Regions from separate parts of the Chitinophaga sp. RCC_12 genome, predicted to be linked through region 2. Evidence: riboswitches for the same ligand, from Rfam matches in the RefSeq annotation. Region 2 holds a riboswitch; the other holds the start of a gene.

Region 1 (3,419 bases), on a different contig from region 2:
TATATCAAAATCATTGAGGTGATGGATCCCGAAATTGAACACTTCTTCCGGTTTCACAAAGGTGCCGAATGCGTGCAGCAGCAGGATCACTATCTTAAATTTCGGATCATATCCTTCGATGTCGAGTGTAGGATCTGTTTCCGCGAAACCCAGGTCCTGTGCCTGTTGCAGGGCAGTGGCAAAGCTGAGGTTCTCTTCAAATATTTTAGTAAGAATATAATTCGTAGATCCGTTACAGATACCTTCTACAGCATTGAGCAGGTCGTTATCATAATATTCTTCCAGGTTGCGGATAATGGGAATACTCGCGCAGCTGGACGCTTCATACAGGAATGGCACTTTGTTTTCCGCCTGCAGCTGGTATAGTGCGGGCAGGTTTTCAGCGATCATACGTTTGCTGGCGCTTACTACGGCTTTGCCGTTGCGGAGTGCTTTGCTTACTATTTCGAAGGCTGCTTCGGTGTCGTTGATCAGTTCCACTACTACGTCAATGGTAGGATCTTCGAGGATGTCGTTTTTATCTGTCGTAAAGTAGCTGCTATCGATAGGTCTTGATTTATTGGGGTCTTTAATACAGATTTTTTTGATCCGTGCATTAATACCTTTTGTTCTGTTCAAAACTTCATAGAGTCCTTGTCCTACGACGCCGAATCCGAAAATGCCTAAATTGATGATCTTGTTTTCCATACTTTTTTTTGAGCTTTCCGCCGTAGGGGTCAGTCTTTCGCTGTGCAGAGATGATCAGGTTCTGAACATTGAAAGTGGTGTGCTAACCGCTGACGGCTATTGTAAAACAGTAATTTGCTTGCCGGCCGGATGGTTTAATTTGTCCAGCGCCTGTTTCAGGTCGTTGATCAGGTCATCGGCATCTTCGATGCCTACTGATAAACGGATGCAGGAGTCCTGCAGACCTGTTTTTCTCCGGAATTCTTCCGGTATGGTACGATGCGTCATGGTGGCCGGATGGGCCAGCATGCTTTTCACGCCGCCAAAGCTTTCTGCCAGCTTAAATAATTTGGTGGCGTTTACGATACGTATAGCGTTTTTGATATTGTCGCTTTTCAGGGAAAAGCTTACCAGTGCGCCGTAATTTTTTTGTTGTTTACGGGCAATGTGATGGTTTTTATGAGTAGCCAGTCCGGGATAAAATACTTTATCCACAGCGGGATGTGCGGCCAGCCAGTTGGCGATGGCGTTGGCGTTGCTGCATTGTTTTTCCAGGCGCAGGTATAATGTTTCGATACCGCGTATGGTGAGCCATGCTTCAAACGGGCTGAGGATACTGCCGGAAATATTCTGGTTATACCGGATCTGGTCTGCCAGTGTTTTTGAGTTTACGACTACGAGGCCGGCAATTACGTCACAGTGTCCTGCGAGGTATTTGGACGCGCTGTGGATCACCAGGTCGGCGCCCAGCGTCAGCGGCTGTTGCAGTAGTGGTGTACTGAAGGTATTGTCTACCGCCAGCAGGATGTTATGTTGTTTAGCAATTTTGCTGATAGATTTAATATCAGATACACGCAAAGTAGGATTGGTAGGGGATTCCAGCCAGATGATCTTTGTATTGGGCGTGATGGCGGCCAGTACTTTATCGAGGTTGCTGGTATCTACAAAATTCACTTTGATGCCAAAGCGTTCAAACATGTGATTAAAGATCTGGAAGATGCCACCGTAGGTATCTTCCACGGCCATGATCTCATCGCCGGTCTTTAACAGCTTCAGCACCGCATCTATGGCTGACATACCGCTGGCAAACGCAAATCCGGCAAACCCTTCTTCCAGGTTGCAGATGAGGTCTTCCAGCACTTTTCTCGTGGGGTTGTTCGCCCGCGAAAACTCAAAGCCTTTATTGATGCCGGGTGATTCCTGCACAAAAGTGGACGTTTGATAGATAGGCACAGAAATAGCGCCTGTCAGTTCGTCTACCGGTATGCTATGAATCAGTTGTGTAGCTGTTTTCATGTTATAAATTATTTTTAATGATGTTCAATGTGCACAATTGCCAACTGCAACGATATCATTAAAGATCAACTTAAACAACAACAAATCCATGAAAAGGGTGGGGAAGGGGCATAAAAAAAGCTCTCCCGTTTGTTGGAAGAGCTCCTTTAGAAAGTTATATATCTCTGTGAAGTATTATCTCTGCCAACTTATCTTTCCCCGATTTGCACCGGGGCAGGAATTAGCACCTTTTTCCTGATCATAATAATCAGGAAAGGTTGCTAAGGCATCGCAGGGCCAAGTCCCTCCGCCTTTCTGGATAAGTGATGTGTAAGAACTGGCGCAAAGGTAATATGACTTTGAGCAGATTTCCAAATTGGAGTTGAATTTTATTTATTAATCGATGTTTTATTACCTTTGGATGATATTATTTTGTACCCAACCATATCTCTTATGTTTGTTAACCCGTTGCTCTCAGAAGAGCTGTTCCAGCATATCTGGGCATTCCGGCTATTTAAGCAGGATCATCTAACTACTACCGGCGGAGAATCAGTACAGGTCTTGTTTCCCGGTAGTCACAACCACAATGGCGGGCCGGATTTTTCGGCCGCAAAAATCAGGATCGGGGCTACCTTATGGGTAGGCCAGGTGGAGCTGCACCTGCGTACATCCGACTGGTTCCGGCATGGGCACCAGCACAATCCGCAATACGGTCGTATTATCCTGCATGTGGTGTTTGTACACGATATGCCCGCCGTAGGAATGGGCGAGGCGCCCTGCCTGGAATTGCAGCAGCATATTCCCAAGCTGCTCCTGCAGCGGTATGAGGAGCTGCGGCGGTTGTCGCCTTTTGTGCCCTGTGCCCCGCATGCCGCGCAGGTACCGCCACTCATCTGGCTCAGCTGGAAGGAACGCTTACTGGCGGAGCGCTGGGAACGTAAAATCGGCAGCCTGCGGGCCTGGCTGCAGCACAACCGCTACAACTGGGAAGAGGTGTGTTACTGGGCGGTAGCCCAAAGTTATGGCACGCCCGTAAATACCCTGCCGTTCCTGCAAGTGGCGCAGTCGCTGCCCTACAAAATGCTGATGCGGTACCGGCACCTGTTGCTTCAACTGGAGGCCCTCCTGTTTGGCCAGGCAGGTATGCTGGAAGCGCCCCAAACAGACGGATATGCGTTGCAGTTACAGGATGTTTACGGGCACCTGCAACACAAGTTCCGGCTAAGTCCTATGCCCGCTCACCAATGGAACTGGCTGCGGATGCGACCTGCTGCCTTTCCTACCATGCGGCTGGCCACTTTTGCGGCGCTTTTGCAGCAATCTCCCCACCTGTTTTCCCGCATACTGGAAGCCCCCGACGTAACAGCGCTGGAACAGTTGTTCTTCGTACAGCCGTCGGCGTACTGGCATACGCATTACCGCTTCGGGCACCCCGTGGCCCGCACACAACGGCCAGGGAAACAGGCGGTGCAGGGCAT
Region 2 (3,419 bases):
GGTGTTCCACGCGATATTGGCAACGTGGTAGTGCCATTGGGCGCTACCCTGCATAAAGACGGCTCCAGCATTTCTTCTATCATAAAAATGGCCGTGGTATTTGCCATGTTCGGCAAGGGCTTCGACAGCGTCCCCATCATTTTAATGGCACTAGGCGTTACCGTTATAGCCAGCATTGTGGAAGGCGGTATTCCTAATGGTGGCTACATTGGCGAACTGCTGGTGATGAGCATCTACGGGTTTCCCATAGAAGCGCTCCCGCCGCTGATGATCATAGGCACGCTGGTAGATCCGCTGGCTACAATCCTCAATGCGACGGGCGACAATGTTGCGGCTATGCTGACAACACGTTTTCTGCGGGGGCGGGCGCCGGCAGTTTTGTAAACGCCTGCTCCAGGTCGGCCAGCAGATCAGCGGTTTCTTCAAGTCCTACTGATAACCGGATCAGGCTATCGCTTACGCCTGCTGCCCTTCTCTTTTCTGCGGGAATGGATTTATGGGTCATGGCCGCGGGATGACACAATAAACTTTTGATGCCCCCAAGGCTTTCTGCCAGTTTAAAGTAATGCGTAGCTGTAACAAACGCAGTTGCCGCTTCGGCCCTGTCATCTTTCAATGTAAAAGATATGATTCCTCCAAACCCTTTACTCTGCTGCTTTGCCAGCTCATGGCCCGGATGCGATGGCAATCCCGGGTAAAACACTTTATCTACTGCCGGGTGTTTTTCCAGGTATTCCGCCAGCGCCTGCGCATTAATGCCATGTTGCTTAATACGCAAGTGCAATGTTTCAATACCACGTATCAGCAGGAAGCTGTCGAACGGGGAAAGAATGGCGCCGCAGGCATTCTGATAAAATTTAATCTCCTCTCCCAGCTGCAAGGTTTTAGCCACTACCACGCCCGCAATCAGGTCGCTGTGGCCGCCCAGGTACTTGGTAGCGCTGTGGATCACCAGGTCGGCGCCCAGCTGCAGCGGCTTTTGCAGCACGGGGGAGGCAAAGGTATTGTCTACACAAAACAAACAGCTATGCGCTTTTGCAATGCGGCCTATAGCCGCAATATCTGAAATCTTCAGCGTTGGATTAGTGGGTGTTTCCAGCCAGATCAGGCGCGTGGCCGGCGTGATGGCGTTGAATACCGCCTGTGTATCAGAGGTATCTACATAGTTTACTTTGATACCAAACTTCTCATATACTTTATTAAACAGCCGGAAGGCGCCGCCGTAAATATCATCTACCGCCACAATTTCATCGCCTGATTTCAGAAGCTTGATCACCGCGTCGATCGCTGCCAGGCCGCTGGCAAAAGCAGATGCAGTAGCGCCGCCTTCCAGTTTGGCAATGATCTTTTCTGCGGTTTCACGGGTAGGATTATTTGACCGCGCATAATCATACCCTTTATTTACACCGGGTGCTGTTTGCACAAAAGTAGACGTCTGGTAAATAGGAACTGCAATAGCGCCTGTTTGCGGATCTACGGGAATAGAATGGATCAGTTCTGTGATAGTGCTCATCTTTGTTTGATTTTTAGTTTGATGAAAAATTGGTTAAACAGGTCCGTTAAATGAGCATATCAAAAAGGTGGGAGCATAAAAAAAACTCACCTGGGAGCCAGATGAGTTTTCTATTATCGTAAGAATAATATCATGTAAAACTATTGATCTGACTTATCTTTCCTGGTCCGTAAACCGGGATGGATGCAGCACCTTTCACTGTTTGCACAGTGATGGTTGCTAAGGTATCGTCGGGCCATGTCCCTCCTCCTTTCTTGATAAGCTATTTAAAGAACTGGTGCAAAGATAAGACAGAAAAAATAACTTCCAAATTTATTTTCCTACTAAATCAGTAGACTATTATTTATGTGCCAGTGTTAAACGGATTCCTTCTTCATAAGAAGTAGGTTTCACCTTAAAGTGCTGTTCAAACTTTGTAGAGTCGAAGATATAAGGATAGTTACTCTGGTACAGCATTTCCTTCATTTCCCGGATTGTGGTATCAAACAGTCCCGAGAGGGTCAGCATAAAACTGCCCAGCTTCATATATTTAGGTTTCACCCCCATCTGGGTGGCAATTATATTTATATATCCGTTACCGTCCGGCGCCGGGTTGGCGGTAGGCAGGTGCCATACCTGGTTCCAGGAAGTATCGTCCTGTGAAAGAAGGTACAATCCTTTGGCGGCATCGGGTGTAAAAGTGTAGCTATGTGTCTGATCGTCTTTTCCAAGCCACATGGCATTGCTGTTCTTCCGGAACTTATCGATGATCAGCAGGTTCAGGAAGCCGGTTTTATCGGCGCCTGGTCCGTAGAAGTCGGCCGCCCTTGCAATGGTGGCCGTAAGGCCACCGGTCTTTACCTCGTTCATTAACTGGGTTGCAATAGCTGCGCGGATCGTTCCTTTCTTACTGGAAGGATGATACGGCGTATCTTCTTTCATGGGTCCGTTTACTAACCCATAAGAATATACGTTGTCGAAGAAAATAAGCTTCGCACCGGCTTCCTTGCAGGCGTTAATTACATTGGTCATGATCTTTGGCCATGCATCAGACCACACCTTGATATTATATTGGAGACCGGCCGTAAGAAATACGATGGCGCTGCCTTTCACGGCGTTCTTAGTTTGCGCGGCATCGGTAATATCGGCCGGCACCAGGTCGGTGATGCCTTCAATGGATTTTGGCGACCGGCTTACGAGGCGTACCCGTTTCTGATGACGCACCAGTTCGGCTGCCAATTCGTTAGCAATAATACCTCCTGCACCGAGGATTGTATATAAGGGCTGGACAGAAGCATCAGACATAATGAGGATGTATTTATAAAGTAGACGAATAAATGAATCAGATATTTTATTTCAGGGATCCAATGGATCAAACACATTTACCTGCAACGACCGCAGATCCGGCAGGAACGATAAAAAGTAAAGGTCGGCCTGTTTGATATCTGCCGCAGGCATATATCCCAGCTCTGTGGTACAACGTTGGGTGAACATCGGGCTGTTCACATAGGCAACGTGCATCACATCAGACACGCACATCATTCTTTTGTCGACCGGTATGCCGCTCTGCCACACGATCCTCACGGCATTACGCACGTTGGTGGTGGTGTGGCGGGCATACGGGTCTACCATCACCGCCGAAGCGGGGATCTTCAGTTCATTTACCAGGTATTTCCTCATTTCCACTGCCTCGGAATATTGGGTGCCTACCGGCCTTACATGACCGCCGGATACAATAATAAAGGGCGCCATTCCTTTACGATACAATTCCGCACCGGTACGGCAGCGGCTTTTACCGGTTTCACTGATAGCCTCCTTTGCCACCGGGCTTGCTCCCAGGATAAGCATGGCGGTGTAGGGATATTTGTTCCAGTCTGTTTTCTTTATTTGTTTATAAGCATCCCGGTTGGTATCAGATAATGGTTCA

What was found. A riboswitch is a leader RNA that binds a small molecule or an ion and turns the genes downstream of it on or off. The one in region 2 is predicted to bind S-adenosylmethionine.
Region 1: another riboswitch for S-adenosylmethionine. It lies ahead of AB6805_RS12395 (PLP-dependent aspartate aminotransferase family protein); the one in region 2 lies ahead of AB6805_RS13235 (PLP-dependent aspartate aminotransferase family protein).

Annotation. Positions count from the first base shown of each region.
Region 1 covers NZ_JBFUPS010000003.1:664,462-667,880, forward strand. The annotation lists gene AB6805_RS12390 (homoserine dehydrogenase) at 1-687, opposite strand, end outside; gene AB6805_RS12395 (PLP-dependent aspartate aminotransferase family protein) at 784-1,962, opposite strand; SAM riboswitch class I at 2,148-2,267, opposite strand; gene AB6805_RS12400 (DUF2851 family protein) at 2,395-3,419, shown strand, end outside.
Region 2 covers NZ_JBFUPS010000004.1:5,045-8,463, reverse strand. The annotation lists gene AB6805_RS13240 (dicarboxylate/amino acid:cation symporter) at 1-384, shown strand, start outside; gene AB6805_RS13235 (PLP-dependent aspartate aminotransferase family protein) at 335-1,513, opposite strand; SAM riboswitch class I at 1,664-1,777, opposite strand; gene AB6805_RS13230 (NAD-dependent epimerase/dehydratase family protein) at 1,853-2,797, opposite strand; gene AB6805_RS13225 (YdcF family protein) at 2,849-3,419, opposite strand, start outside.